DNA from 2 places in the Kribbella italica genome. Region 2 is predicted to be linked to the other one. Evidence: riboswitches for the same ligand, from Rfam matches in the RefSeq annotation. Region 2 holds a riboswitch; the other holds the start of a gene.
The links. Region 2 has a riboswitch for S-adenosylmethionine ahead of thrC (threonine synthase). Riboswitches for the same ligand answer to the same signal wherever they lie in the genome.
Positions count from the first base shown of each region.

Region 1 (7,060 bases), 6.7 Mb from region 2:
CGTCCGCGACCTGTACGCCGACGTACCGATCGTCAGCCAGTGGGACGACCACGAGACCGTGAACAACTGGTACCCCGGCGAGATCCTGACCGACGACCGGTACACCGAGAAGCGGGTGAACGTGCTCGCCCGGCGCGCCAAGAAGGCGTTCCTGGAGTACCTGCCGATCGCGCACCAGGGCGGCCAGGAGCGGATCTACCGCAAGGTCAGCCACGGCCCGCTGCTCGACGTGTTCTGCCTGGACATGCGGACCTACCGCGGCGCGAACCCGGCGCCGGGCGAGACCGGTCCGGTCGCGATGCTGGGCGCCGAGCAGGCCGCCTGGCTGGTCCGCGAGGTGGCGTCGTCGAAGGCGGCCTGGAAGGTGATCGCGAGCGACATGCCGCTCGGCGTACTGGTTCCGGACGGCGACCTGATCGAGGCCGTCGCGAACGGCGTCGCCGGCGCGCCCGGTGGTCGGGAGCACGAGATCGCGTGGGTGCTGAGCCAGTTCAAGCGTCGCAAGGTGAAGAACACGGTCTGGCTGACCGCGGACGTGCACTACTGCGCCGCGCACCGCTACGACCCGGCGAAAGCGACGTTCACCGACTTCGACCCGTTCTGGGAGATCGTCGCCGGGCCGGTCAACGCCGGCACCTTCGGGCCGAACGCGCTGGACCCGACGTTCGGGCCGCAGCTGGAGTTCGTCAAGGCGGCCGACTTCCCGAACCAGCCGCCGAGCGGCGGCAACCAGTTCTTCGGGCACGTCGAGATCGACCCGCGCAGCGAGGTGTTCACGGTCTCGCTGCGGGACCTGTACGGCAAGGTGCTCTGGCGCAAGGACCTGCCGCCGGCGCGTCGCCACTAGGCCACCTCTGGGGACGTTCCACCCGATCCGGGGCCCGGCGCCTGCGCGGGGTGCCGCCAGCCGGCGGTCCGGATCGGGTGGGACGGTTGCTAGGGAAAACCGTCGGCGGTTGCCGCGGGCGGCGGGCTAGGTTTGACCGCATGACCGCCGCTTACCCGTCGAGCCGCCGCGACGACGTCGTCGAGACCTTGAACGGCCAACCGATCGCCGATCCGTACCGCTGGCTGGAGGACCCGGACTCGGCCGGGACCAAGGAGTGGGTGACGCGGCAGAACGCGTTCACCGAGGCCGAGCTGTCGTCGTACGGCGAACGGCCGTGGTTCCAGGAGACGATGAGCGCGATCCTGGCGCGGCCGCGGGCCGGCGTTCCGGTGCGCAAGGCCGGCTGGTACTTCGTCGGCCGCAACGACGGCACCCAGGCGCAGGACGTGGTGTACGTCGCGGAGTCGCTCGACGAGCTGCTCGCCGGCGGCCGGGTGCTGATCGACCCGAACACGCTGTCCGACGACGGCACCGACTCGCTCGGCACCTTCACGGTCAGCCCGGACGGCAAGTACTTCGCGTACGGCATCAACGAGAGCGGCAGCGACTGGATCACGTTCCGGCTGCTCGACATCGCCACCGGGTCGCCGGTCGACGACGTGGTGAGCGAGGCCAAGTTCAGCGAGGCGACCTGGCTGCCGGACTCCTCGGCGTACTTGTACGTGCACTACCCGTCGGGCGGTCGCAGCGAGGGGACGGAGACGCGGGCGCTCGGCGCCGGCGAGCTCAAGCTGCACCGGATCGGCACGCCGCAGAGCGAGGACGAGCTGGTCCTGCGGCTGCCGAACGAACGGTTGTACTTCGACGTCGACGTCACCGAGGACGACCGGTACGTCGTCCTGCACATCTTCGAGGGGACCGACCCGCGGACCCGGCTGTGGCTTTACCCGCTGGTCGACGGCGGGCTCGGTGAGCCGGTGAAGGTGATCGACGAGTTCGCCTTCGAGGCGCTGTTCGTGCGGATGTCCGGCGACCGGCTGATCCTGCGGACCGATCGGGACGCGCCGCGCGGGCGGGTGGTGTCGAGTGATCTGTCCGGGTCGTTCGTGGACGTGATTCCGGAGAGTGCGGCGACGCTCGTTGAGGTGCGGGGGACCGCTGGTGGGCTGGTGACGGTGTCGCTGGTCGACGCGCAGCCGGTGGTGACGCTGTACGACGTCTCCGGTGGGGACGCGCGGGTGGTCGAGGTGGGTGCTGGTGGGTTGGTGGGGCTGAATTCTTCGGTGAAGTCTGACGAGGTGTTCGTCGGGTTCTCGACCTCTGTCGAGCCGACTGTTGCTTATCTCGTGCTCGACGGGGCCGCGCGAGCACTGCCCGAGCTGGTCCCGGCGGGGGCGACCTACACGCCTCCTGCTGTTGTCGTGGAGCGCCGCGTGGAGCCGGGCCGTTCGGTGCCCTACTACTTGATCAGCCGTAGCGACCTTGGGTTCGATGCGCCGCGGCCGACGCTGCAGTGGGGGTACGGCGGCTTCCGCATCCCGGTGTTCGCCGACTACCGGCCGGGCTGGGCGGCCTGGCTGGCGGCTGGGGGAGTGCTGGTGGTCACCAACCTGCGGGGCGGCGGCGAGTTCGGCAGCGAGTGGCACGACGCCGGGCGGCTGGCGAACAAGCAGAACGTGTTCGACGACTTCATCGCGGTTGCCGAGCACCTGTTCTCCAGTGGAGTGACCACACCGGCACAGCTGGCGATCCACGGACGCAGCAACGGCGGCCTGCTGGTCGGAGCGGTGATGGCGCAGCGGCCGGACCTCTTCGCCGTCGCACTGCCGGGCGTCGGCGTACTGGACATGCTGCGCTTCCACCTGTTCACCGTGGGAGCAGGCTGGGCGTCGGACTACGGTCTGCCCGACGACCCGGCCCAGTTCGAGGACCTGCTGGCCTACTCACCCCTGCACAACCTGCGGGACGGTACGACGTACCCGGCGACGCTCGTGGTCACCGGTGACCACGACGACCGGGTGGTGCCGCTGCACAGCCACAAGTTCATCGCCGCGCTGCAGCACGCGCAGGCGGGGGACGCTCCGGTGCTGACCAGGATCGAGGTCGACACCGGCCACGGATTCGGGAAACCCGCCGCCATGGTCGCCTCGGAGTGGGCCGACCTGCTGGCGTTCGCCGCTCACCACACAGGTCTTTCACCGGAGCTGTAGCACTCACCAACCCGCTGGCTGGGTCGCCTTCGATGGCCTCGCCGAGCGGTGGATCGGCCTTCGTCGGCGGGTTGGTGAGTGGTGGAGGTTCACCAGATCTGCGGGGCCTCGAGGTCGCGCGGGTCGTCGGCCGGCTGGCAGCCGTGCGCGGACTCCTCGTAGCTGCGGCTCAGGCCCTTGGTCGCGAGCGTGCGGACCGCGCTGACCAGGCGGTCGACGTGCTCGCGGCTCGTGCCGAGGCCGAGGCTCGCGCGCACCGCCGTACCGTGCTCCGGCGAGTCCTGCAGCAGGTGGCCGACCAGCGGGTGCGCGCAGAACTTCCCGTCGCGGACGCCGATGCCGTACTCGGCCGAGAGCGCCGCGCTCGTGATGGTCGAGCTGATCCCGGCGACGGTGAAGCAGACCGTGCCCACGCGGTCGGCGTCGGCGCCGAAGATGTCGTACGTCGTGACGCCGGCGATCTGCGCCAGGCCGGTGCGCAGCCGCGCGAGCAAGCTGCGCTCGTGCTGCTCGATCGCCTCGCGGTGCTGGCTGATCGCGGCGCACGCGGCGGCCAGGGCGATCGCGCCGATGACGTTGGGGGAGCCACCCTCGTGCCGGGCCGGGCCTTCGTTCCAGACCGTGGCCTCGGTGGTGACGGAGGCGGTCGCGCCGCCGCCGTACAGGTAGGGGTCGGCCGCGTTGAGCCAGTCGGCCCGGCCGATCAGCGCGCCGGCGCCGTACGGGGCGTAGAGCTTGTGGCCGGAAAGGGCGACCCAGTCGACGTCCAGCTCGGCGATGTCGACCTCACGGTGCGGTGCGAGCTGCGCGGCGTCCAGACAGATCCGGGCGCCGTGCGCACGGGCCACGGCGGCCAGCTCAGCGATCGGGAAGATCTCGCCGGTCACGTTGCTCGCACCAGTCACGACGACCAGCCGCGGGCCCTCGGGCGCTTGGCGCAGTGCGTCGGCGACAGCAGTGACCGCACCGGTGGTGGTGGACGGAGCCGCGAGCCGGACGGTCCGCTCGGCCGGCCAGGGGAGGAGGGCGGCGTGGTGCTCGGACTCGAAGACGATCACGGTCGCGTCGGCGGGCAGCGCCTTGGCGAGCAGGTTGAGCGCGTCGGTGGTCTGCCGGGTGAAGATCACCTGGTCGTCCTCGCGAGCGCCGACGAACGAGTGCACCTCGGCGCGGGCCCGCTCGTACCACTGCGTGGTGATCCGGGAGGCGTACCCGTTGCCGCGGTGCACCGACGCGTACGACGGCAGCGCGGCCTCGACCGCACGGCGTACCGACTCCAGACAGGGCGCGCTGGCGCCGTGGTCGAAGTTCGCGTAGTCGGTGACCCGGCCGTCGGCCAGCGGGACCAGGAGGTCGGCGCCGACGGTGGCGGGGATGCTGCCGGTGGTGAGCCGGGTGACGGCCTGGCGGGTCGCCGTGGTGTTGGCCGGCTCGAGGATGGAGAGGATCGACATGCTGCTGCTCCCGGATGTCCGCACTTGCCGAACGGGGTGTCCGCACGGCCTGGTCCTCACCCGGGGCACCCCACCGCGGTGGAGGGTTGCCGTCCAGCTAGCCGGGGCTTGTCGCTGGCTCTCATGACCTGCCGACGACGATAAGCAACGGACCGGTGGATGCGCTAGCAGCTATCCCGGATTTTGAGATTCTCCGCCATATCGTGAGATGGGAACCTCGCGGCGGGTCTGGGGCATCTGAGGGGCAGGGGGTGGTGTCGGATGGCTTGGTGGGGACGGCCGAAATGCCCGGTCCGGGCCGAGGAGCAGGTGTGGATCGAGGAGTCGCTCGACTGGCTCGTCGAGTCGTTCGGATCCAACGTGCTGGAGCGTCCGGTGGTGCTGCCTTCGGCGTCGTTCTTCCCGCCTGGGTACGCCGGGTCCGAGGCGGATGTGCGCGCCGTCTACGCGACCGTCGCGGGGCTGGTCGGCGTACCGGTCGAGCGGGTGGTGCTGGAGCTCGAGCCGGACGACGCGATGGACGACCTGATCGACGGGCTGCCGGTGGAGATGCGGTCGCGTGGAGCCGCGGCGCACTGGCGGCGGCGTGAGGGTGTGTCGGTGATCACGGTCGAGATGGCCAAGGCGCGGGAGCCGGTCGCGCTGGTGGCGACGATCGCGCACGAGTTGGGGCACGAGCGGCTGCTGGGCGAGGGGCGGCGCGATCCGGATCTGCGCGACGACGAGCCGATGACCGATCTGTTCACGGTCTTCTTCGGCTTCGGTGTGTTCAGCGCGAATGCCGCTTTCGAGTACAGCCGGTCGACGACCGGGTGGCGGACCAGCCGGCTCGGGTACCTGACCGAGGCGATGTACGGGTACGCGCTGGCGCGGTACGCGTGGCTGCGCGGCGAGACCGATCCGGCCTGGGCCTCGCGGCTCGACACGAATCCTCGGACTTACCTGAAGCAGGGCCTCAGATATCTGGATGCGGACTGAGGTGCCGGCGGGGGAGGATGCGCGGATGACCTGGACCGCCCCTGCCGTCGACCGGCCGACCGGATCGCTCGTGGCTCCCGAGCGCGAGCTGCTCGCCGGCTACCTGGACTTCTACCGTCACACCCTGCTCTACAAGTGCGCGGGTCTTCGTGGTGAGCAGCTGGCCGAGCGGAGTGCTCCGCCGTCGACGCTGTCGCTGCTCGGGCTGATCCGGCACGCGCGGAAGGTCGAGCGGATCTGGTTCCGGATCCACTTCGCCGACGTACCGGCGTCGCCGGTCTTCGACCCGGCGCTCGGCAAGGACGCGGACTTCGAGCTGATCGACGCGGCCGACGCGCAGGCGTCGTACGAGGCCCTGATCGAGGAGTGGAAGCTGTCCGACGAGGCGGCCGCCGGGCGGTCGCTGGACGATCGGTTCACGTTCTCGGGGGAGGAGTCCTCGCTGCGGATGATCTACATCCACCTGATCGGGGAGTACGCCCGCCACTGCGGGCACGCCGACCTCCTGCGGGAGCACCTGGACGGGGTCACCGGGGCCTGAGCCGGGGCTCGTCACGGCGACCCCGACAGTTGCTCCGAGCCCCTAAGCACTTACGCTGCGGCCGTGCCTTTCCCGCTCGCCCACCCGGCCGCCGTCCTCCCGCTGCTGCGGCATCCGTTCGTGCCGTCGGCGCTGGTGGCCGGCGCGCTCGCGCCCGATCTGCTGTACATCGGGCCGCTCTACACCTTCGCCACGCGGCACATCAACGGGAACCTGACGCTGACTCTCACCCACGAGTTCAGCTCGGCGTTCTGGCTGGACCCGCTGCTGGCGCTCCTGGCCCTGCTGGTCTACCAGCTGATCCTCCGGCGTCCGCTGGTGGCCCTGGCTCCGCCGTCGCTGGCCGGCCGATTCGCTGTTGCTGAGCGGCCGAGCGTGCTGTGGACCGTCGTGTCGCTGTTCCTCGGCGGCCTGACCCACGTGGTGTGGGACTCCTTCACCCACGGCGACGGCTACTTCGTCCAGCACTGGTCGTTCCTGAGTACTTCGATCACACCGGCGTGGGACGTCAACCGGGTGCTCCAGTACGTCAGCAGCATCGGCGGCGTACTGGCCATCGCCATCTACCTGGTCTTCTGGTGGCGCCGCACGACCGCTCGGCCGGTGGGGGACGGGCTCGCACCGGCTGCCCGGTACGGCGTACTGGCCGCGGCCTGCATTCTCGCGCTGGCCTTCGCCGTCGTCTCGGTACGTCGTGCTGCCGCCGACTCCGACGACCTGGTCGGTGAGGCCGTCGTACGGTTCGCGCTCAGCGGTCTGGCGTCCGGTGCCGTCGCGGCGCTGGTCCTGTACGTGCTCGTCTGGCAGGTGCTCAGGCTTCGGCGTACCTGATCAGGTCCGGGCGCCGAGCAGCTGCACGTTGCCGCGGCCGTACCGGTCTCTAGGTAGCGCCGTCTCGCAGGTCCCATCCCCGATGCTGCACCGGATGATCCCGACCGGAGTGTCCTCGCCGGTGTCGACCACCATCAGGATGTGGTCGTCGTCCTCGGCCACGGCCATCACGAACTGGACACCGACCCACTGCCGCCGTACGTGGCCGTTGTTCGCG
Region 1 covers NZ_JACHMY010000001.1:1,221,897-1,228,956, forward strand. The annotation lists gene HDA39_RS05755 (alkaline phosphatase D family protein) at 1-847, shown strand, start outside; gene HDA39_RS05760 (prolyl oligopeptidase family serine peptidase) at 988-3,039, shown strand; gene HDA39_RS05765 (aminotransferase class V-fold PLP-dependent enzyme) at 3,129-4,493, opposite strand; SAM riboswitch class IV at 4,509-4,622, opposite strand; gene HDA39_RS05770 (hypothetical protein) at 4,755-5,471, shown strand; gene HDA39_RS05775 (DinB family protein) at 5,497-6,012, shown strand; gene HDA39_RS05780 (DUF4184 family protein) at 6,076-6,843, shown strand; gene HDA39_RS05785 (hypothetical protein) at 6,844-7,060, opposite strand, start outside.
Region 1: another riboswitch for S-adenosylmethionine. It lies ahead of HDA39_RS05765 (aminotransferase class V-fold PLP-dependent enzyme); the one in region 2 lies ahead of thrC (threonine synthase).

Region 2 (7,060 bases):
CGCCCACCACATCCAGGCCCAGACCGTTGCCCGGCGCTATCGCGAGGCGGCCAGGCTGTGGACCGCCTTCGATGAGCTGATCGCGGCGTTCCGGCTGCCCGATCGGGTGGCCGACGAACTCTTCGACGCAACCCTCGGATTCCGGATCCGCCGCTCGACCTACGTTCGCCGGGCAGACATCGAGCAGCGGACCGCCACCCGTGATTTGGGCAGGCTCGTCGAACTGGGCCTGCTGCGGGCTGTTGGCGAAACCAAGGGGAGGCACTACGTGATCGGGGACCGGCTGACCGCGGTTCGGCGGGAGGTTCTCGAGGCACGTTCTCCGGTGGTCGATCCGTACCCCTGGATGCGCGGGCGCCTGCTCGCGGCGCTGTCGGTGCAATAGGTCAGGATGGGGGCCGTGAGTTCGGTGGTACGGCGGTGGCGGTCGGGGCGTCCGGTGGATCCGCACCAGGTGATCGGTGGGTTGCGGAAGGGGCCGGGGGATCCGGCGTACGTCGTCGAGCCTGGGCGGCGGACGGTGTGGCGGGCGACGCGGACTCCGGATGGGCCGGTGCTGCTGCGGCTGACGCCGTACGCGACGGTGGGCGAGGTGGAGGCCGAGGCTTGGGGGCCTGGTTCGGCGTGGGCGTTGGACGGGGTGCCGGAATTGCTGGGGGAGGCGGACTCGTGGGACGGGTTTTCGCCGTTGGCCGAGCATCAGCCGTTGGTTGACGCGGCGCGGCGGTTCCCGCACTTCCGGGTGCCGCGGACGCGTGCGGTGTTCGAGGCGATGGCCGCGGCGGGGATCGAGCAGGTCGTCACCGGCAAGGAGGCGTTCCGTGCTTGGCGGGTGCTGCTGCGCGAGTACGGCGAACCGGCGCCGGGGCCGGTCGCTCCTGACGGGCGCGTGCTGATGGTCCCGCCGTCGCCGGAGGAGTGGCGCCTGATTCCGTCGTGGCAGTGGCTACGCGCCGGTGTGGAAGGCCGGCGTTCGCGGGTTGTCATCACTGCTGCCACCCGAGCGCGCGCTCTCGAACGCACGTTGGAGCTGTCCGACTCGTCCGAGATCGAGCGCCGCCTGAGGTCTTTACCTGGTGTCGGCGTCTGGACCGCCGCCGAGGTCCGCCAACGAGCCCACGGCGACGCGGACGCGTTCTCCTTCGCCGACTATCACGTATCCCGCAACGTGTCGTACGCCCTCACCGGCGAAGAGCTCGACGACGACGCCACGGCCGAACTCATCGAGCCCTACCGGGGCCACCGCTTCCGAGTCCAGGCGCTGCTGCAGCTGGCCGGCATCACCCACCCCCGCTACGGTCCCCGCAAGTCGCTTCCCACCCACACCCCAGGAGCCACCCACCGCTTGCGGTGAGAGTGGTGGCTGAGCCCGGCGGCCATGCGGCCGAGCACGAGGCCGGTGGCTGAAGCCGCGCCGGCCGGAAAGAGTTTGGTGCGGAGCCTGCCTGGAGGTGTGCTGGCTGCGGGTGCCTGCCTGGAGGTGTGCTGGCTGCGGGTGCCTGCCTGGAGGTGTGCTGGCTGCGGGTGCCTGCCTGGAGACGTGCTGGCTGCGGGTGCCTGCCTGGAGACGTGCTGGCTGCGGGTGCCTGCCTGGAGACGTGCTGGCTGCGGGTGCCTGCCCGGAGACGTGCTGGCTGGGGTTGAGCTTGCCGGGCATTCACTTCTCACTGTTTTCCGGCCGGAGCGGTCTTAGCCACAGGCCACCTGCTCGGCCGCATTGTCGTTAGCCTCACCTCAGCTCTCCGCCTTTAGCTCTTTCAGGTGTCCTGTGTCACCCGGTGTGGGGCGAGTCCTGGCCGGGTGGGTGGGCACTAGGTTCCCATCATGCGGATCGACGGGGACGGGCTGTACCTGGTGGCGGGGCTTGCGCTGCTGGTGGGGGCTGTTCTGCCGCGGCTGCTGAGGCGGTACGCCGTGTCGGCGCCGATCGCGTTTCTCGGGGCGGGGTTGTTGCTGGGGTTCGTGGTGGACCGGGGGAAGCTGAGTCCGATCGCCGAGCCGGGGCTGACCGAGCATCTGGCGGAGTTGACGATTCTGGTGGCGCTGATGGGCGTCGGGCTGGCGATCGATCGGCCGATCGGGTGGCGGCGGTGGAAGGTGACGTGGCGGCTGCTGTTCGTGGCGATGCCGGCGTGTGTTGCCGCGGTGGCGGGGCTGGGGTGGTTGCTGGGGCTGGCGCCGGCGGTGGCGCTGCTGATCGGCGCCGTGCTGGCGCCGACCGATCCGGTGCTGGCGTCCGACGTGCAGGTGCAGGGGCCGACGACCGGTGAAGGGGCCGAGCCGGAGGAGGACGACGAGGTTCGGTTCGCGCTGACCTCCGAGGCCGGGCTGAACGACGGGCTGGCGTTTCCGCTGGTGTACCTGGCGATCTTCGCCGCGACCAAGGGCGCACTCGGCGACTGGGGGCTGGAGTGGCTGGCCTGGGACCTCGTCGGCAAGACGGTGATCGGCGTCGCGATCGGCGTCGGCGCGGGCTGGCTGCTGGGGCGGATGGCGTTCTCGGCGCCGTCGCCGAGCTTCCGGCTGGCGGATTCGCGGGAGCCCGTGCTCGCCCTGGCGATGACGCTCGGCGTCTACGGGCTCGCGGAAGTGCTGCACGGGTACGGCTTTCTCGCCGTCTTCGTCGCCGCTCTGACTCTGCGCAACCAGGAACGCGGGCACGACTTCCACGAGGACCTGCACGGTTTCCTCGAGCAGCTCGAACACATCCTGACCTGGGGAATCCTGCTGCTGCTCGGCGTCGCGGTGACCGGCGGACTGCTCAAACCGCTCGACCTGACCGGCATCGCGATCGGCGTCGCCCTGATCGTCGTCATCCGCCCGCTGACCGCCTGGCTCAGCCTGCGCAAGACACCGATGCGCCGCTCCGAGCGCTGGGTCACGGCGTCGTTCGGCGTCCGGGGTGTCGGCTCGATCTTCTACCTCGCGTACGCCGGTTCGGACTTCGCCGACGACCTGCCCTGGCTCTGGGCGACGGTCGGCTTCACCGTCGTGCTCAGCGTGGTGGTGCACGGCATCGCGGCGACCCCGCTGATGCGGATGCTCGAACACCACCGCGAGGCCTGACCGCGATGTGCACCACTGTCCAACCTCCGCGCGGACGGCGTGTCGGGGGGCGACACGCCGTGGATGGCGAGGTTGGTCAGTGGTGCACGTCCGGGACCCGGGGCGCTCGGCCGCGGACACGCGGCGCCGGACCGTAGGCCGGAGCCGGCCGGTTGCGTGCTCGCGCCGGGGGCTCGACCCCGTGCCGGACGGCGGACGCGGCGTGGATCCCGGCCAGAAAGTCCTTCAGCTTCTCGAACATGACTCCATCGTCCGAGCTTCGGCGCGACCGCAGAAGTGGCGCAAAGGACGCTGACCGCTAAGATTACGACATGCCCCAGCGAACCGTCTCCGTGCTCGCGTACGACGGCATGACCGCCTTCGAGGCCGGCATCGTGATCGAGGTGTTCGGCCTGGTCTGGCCTGACATCGACGAGCCCTGGTACGAGCTGAAGGTCTGCACCGAGACCCCGGACCCGATCCGCGTGATCGGCGGCGCGACACTCAGTACGCCGTACGGGCTCGAGGACTTCGCCGCCGCGGACACGGTCGTCGTGCCGAGCATCGCCAACCCGGCGCAAACCATCTCCCCGCAGCTCGTCGAGGCCCTTCGGCGCGCCCACACCCGCGGCGCCCGGATCGTGTCGATCTGCTCCGGCGCCTTCGCGCTGGCCGCTGCCGGTCTGCTCGACGGCCGCCGCGCGACCACGCACTGGCGGTACGCCGACCAGCTCCGCGAGCGTTACCCGGCGATCAAGGTCGACCCCGAGCCGCTCTACACCGACGAGGGCGACGTCTTGACCAGTGCCGGCTGCGCGGCCGGCCTCGATCTCGCGCTGCACCTCGTCCGCAAGGACCTCGGCGCCGCCGTCGCGAACGCGGTCGCCCGGCGCCTGGTCATCCAGCCCTACCGGTCCGGCGGCCAGGCGCAGTACATCGAGTCCCCGATGCCGCCCGACCCGATCGACGCCCCGGTCGCCCGCAGCCTCGGCTGGGCGCTGGAGCACCTCGCCGAGCCGATCGGCGTACCGGATCTGGCCCGCGAGGCCGGGCTGTCGCCGCGGACCTACCTGCGGCACTTCACCCGCGAGACCGGTACGACGCCCGCCAGGTGGCTGATCGCCCAGCGGATCCAGGCCGCGCTGGCGATGCTGGAGACCGGGGACGCGCCGGTCGAGGAGATCGCGCTGGCCGCCGGGTTCGCGACGCCGGTGACGTTCCGGCACCACTTCGCGAAGGCGGTGAAGACGTCGCCGTCGGCGTACCGGCGGACCTTCCGGGAGCGTCGTCCGGGCTGAGACCGGCCGTCTCGGATGGTGGGATCACAGGACACAATATGGACCCGATTGGGTAACCTCGAACCTGCTCATCCAGAGGGACTGAGGGAAACGGCCCGTTGAAGTCCCGGCAACCCTCCCCGTGGAGGCCCCGTCCTGGGGTGCTCGCGGTGGACCGGTGCCAAATCCGTCCCACGCCGAGATCCGGCGCCCGGGGAAGATGAGGAGGAACCTCTCCATGAGCCAGACCGCCACCACCCCGCACACCATCCGTGAAGGGGCCTTCGGCAACGGTACGCACCTGAGCTGCCGGGCCTGCGGGGCGAAGTCCGAGCTCGGCCCGTTCTACGCGTGTATGGAGTGCTTCGGTCCGCTGGAGGTCGGGTACGAGTTCCCGGCCATCACCCGCGAGCAGATCGAGGCCGGACCCAAGAACATCTGGCGCTACCAGCCGCTGCTGCCCGTCCCCGTCGACGTGGCCAGCTACCCGAACACCGAGCCGGGCTACACCCGGCTGATCGACGCCGGCAACCTGGCCCGCGAGCTGGGCCTGCGCAAGCTCTGGGTGAAGGACGACTCGGGCAACCCCACGCACTCCTTCAAGGACCGTGTGGTCGCGAGTGCCCTGAGCGCCACCCGTGAGCTGGGCATGAAGGTCTTCGCCTGCCCCTCGACCGGAAACCTGGCCAACGCCGTCGCCGCGGCCGCCGCCCGGGCCGGTATCCGCTCGGTCGTCTTCATCCCGAAGGACCTCGAGCGCCCCAAGATCATCACCACCGCCGTGTACGGCGGGACGCTGGTCGCCGTCGAGGGCAACTACGACGACGTGAACAAGCTCGCCTCGGAGATCGCCGGCGAGGAGGACGGCTGGGCGTTCGTCAACGTGAACGTGCGGCCGTACTACTCCGAGGGCTCCAAGACGCTCGCGTTCGAGATCGCCGAGCAGCTCGGCTGGCGGATCCCGCAGCAGGTCGTCATCCCGGTCGCGTCCGGTTCGCAGCTGACCAAGATCGACAAGGGCTTCACCGAGCTCGGCAAGCTGGGCCTGGTCGACGCGACCGACTACAAGATCTACGGCGCCCAGGCGACCGGCTGCTCGCCGGTGGCGCAGGCGTTCCGCGACGGGCACGACGTGGTCAAGCCGGTGAAGCCGGACACGATCGCGAAGTCGCTGGCGATCGGCAACCCGGCCGACGGGCCGTACGTGCTCGACGTCGCCCGCCGGACCGGTGGTGTGATCGAGGACGTCAGCGACGAAGAGGTCGTCGAGGGCATCCAGCTGCTGGCCCGGACCGAGGGCATCTTCACCGAGACCGCGGGCGGGGTGACCGTCGCGACGCTGAAGAAGCTGATCGCCACCGGGCAGCTCGACCCCGAGGCCGAGACGGTGATCATCAACTCCGGCGACGGGCTGAAGACGCTCGACGCGGTGGCCGACCGGGTCGGCCCGAAGGTGACCATTCCCGCGTCGTACGACGCCTTCGTGAAGGCAGGTCTGCAGTGAGCGTCAGTGTCCGCGTCCCGACCATCCTGCGGCCCTACACCCAGGGCGCGTCCGAGGTCTCCGTCGAAGGCTCGACCCTGAGCGAGGTGCTGGAGTCGCTCGACTCGTCGTACCCGGGCATCAAGAGCCGGGTGCTGGACGACTCGGGCGAGCTGCGCCGCTTCGTCAACGTGTACGTCGACAACGACGACGTCCGGTTCTCCGAGGGACTGCAGACCGCGATCAAGGACGGCGGGCAGGTCTCGATCATCCCGGCCGTGGCCGGCGGCTGCTGAACTTCCTCCGAAGCACCCCTCGATCCCGAGGGGTGCTTCGGCGTTTCTAGGCCGGCGGGCGCGCCTGGAACGCCTGCTTCACGTCGTCGCGGAATCCGCAGGCCCGGTAGAACGCGTGCGTGGACTCACGCTTCGAGCCGGTCATCAGCATCACCTTGTAGCACCCGGCGTCCCACGCCGCTTGCAGCGTGCCCGCCATGATCTGCTGGCCGAGCCCGGTGCCGCGGCGGCTCTCCTCGACGACCACGTTCTCGACCACGGCGTACGGTCTGCTGCCGCGCGTGAGGTTCGGGACCAGGTTCAGGTACGTCGTCGCGACGACGTCGCCGTCCACCTCGAGCACGGACAACCGGAACGCCTCCGACGCGAGGATCCGGTCGAAGCCCGAGCGGTCGGTCAGCACCGGCTCCTCGGGGTGCAGTTGGTGGTAGAGGCCGGCGATCGCCGTGAAGTCTTCGGTGCGGGCCTCACGAAACACCGCGGAGCTCCAGGCCGAGGATCTGCTTGGTCAGCGGCCGGTCGGTGAGCACGAGCGCCGTGAGACGGTCGGCCGGACCCTCCTCGAACCACACCGCGCCGCCGGGCAGCTCGACTTTGGTGTCGTTCACCGGAAGCTCGGTCAGCTCGCTGAGCCAGCGTGCTGCTTCTTGGGGGTCAGGCGTCTCGATGACGAAGGCGGTCAGGTCGTGCGCGCCACGGTCGACCAGGTGCGCGGCGTACTGCTTGACCAGGGTGACGCGGTCGGGCGTGTAGGTGATGAAGAACGGCGCCCACGCCGGGGCGTCGAGCAGGATCAGCTCCTGGAAGGAGACCGGCGATCCCTCGCGGGTGAACGTGTGCAGCTGGCACGGAACGCCCTGCTCCAGCAGCCGTTCCTGGGTCGCCGTGACGTCGGTGACGTTGATCGCGAAGTTCAGCGCGCCACCACCGGCGGCGATCAGCTGGTTGATCGTCGGTTG
Region 2 covers NZ_JACHMY010000001.1:7,885,827-7,892,886, forward strand. The annotation lists gene HDA39_RS36980 (Fic family protein) at 1-385, shown strand, start outside; gene HDA39_RS36985 (DNA-3-methyladenine glycosylase family protein) at 392-1,354, shown strand; gene HDA39_RS36990 (cation:proton antiporter) at 1,825-3,066, shown strand; gene HDA39_RS36995 (hypothetical protein) at 3,143-3,307, opposite strand; gene HDA39_RS37000 (GlxA family transcriptional regulator) at 3,378-4,343, shown strand; SAM riboswitch class I at 4,409-4,549, shown strand; gene thrC (threonine synthase) at 4,561-5,826, shown strand; gene HDA39_RS37010 (ubiquitin-like small modifier protein 1) at 5,823-6,101, shown strand; gene HDA39_RS37015 (GNAT family N-acetyltransferase) at 6,148-6,579, opposite strand; gene HDA39_RS37020 (VOC family protein) at 6,569-7,060, opposite strand, start outside.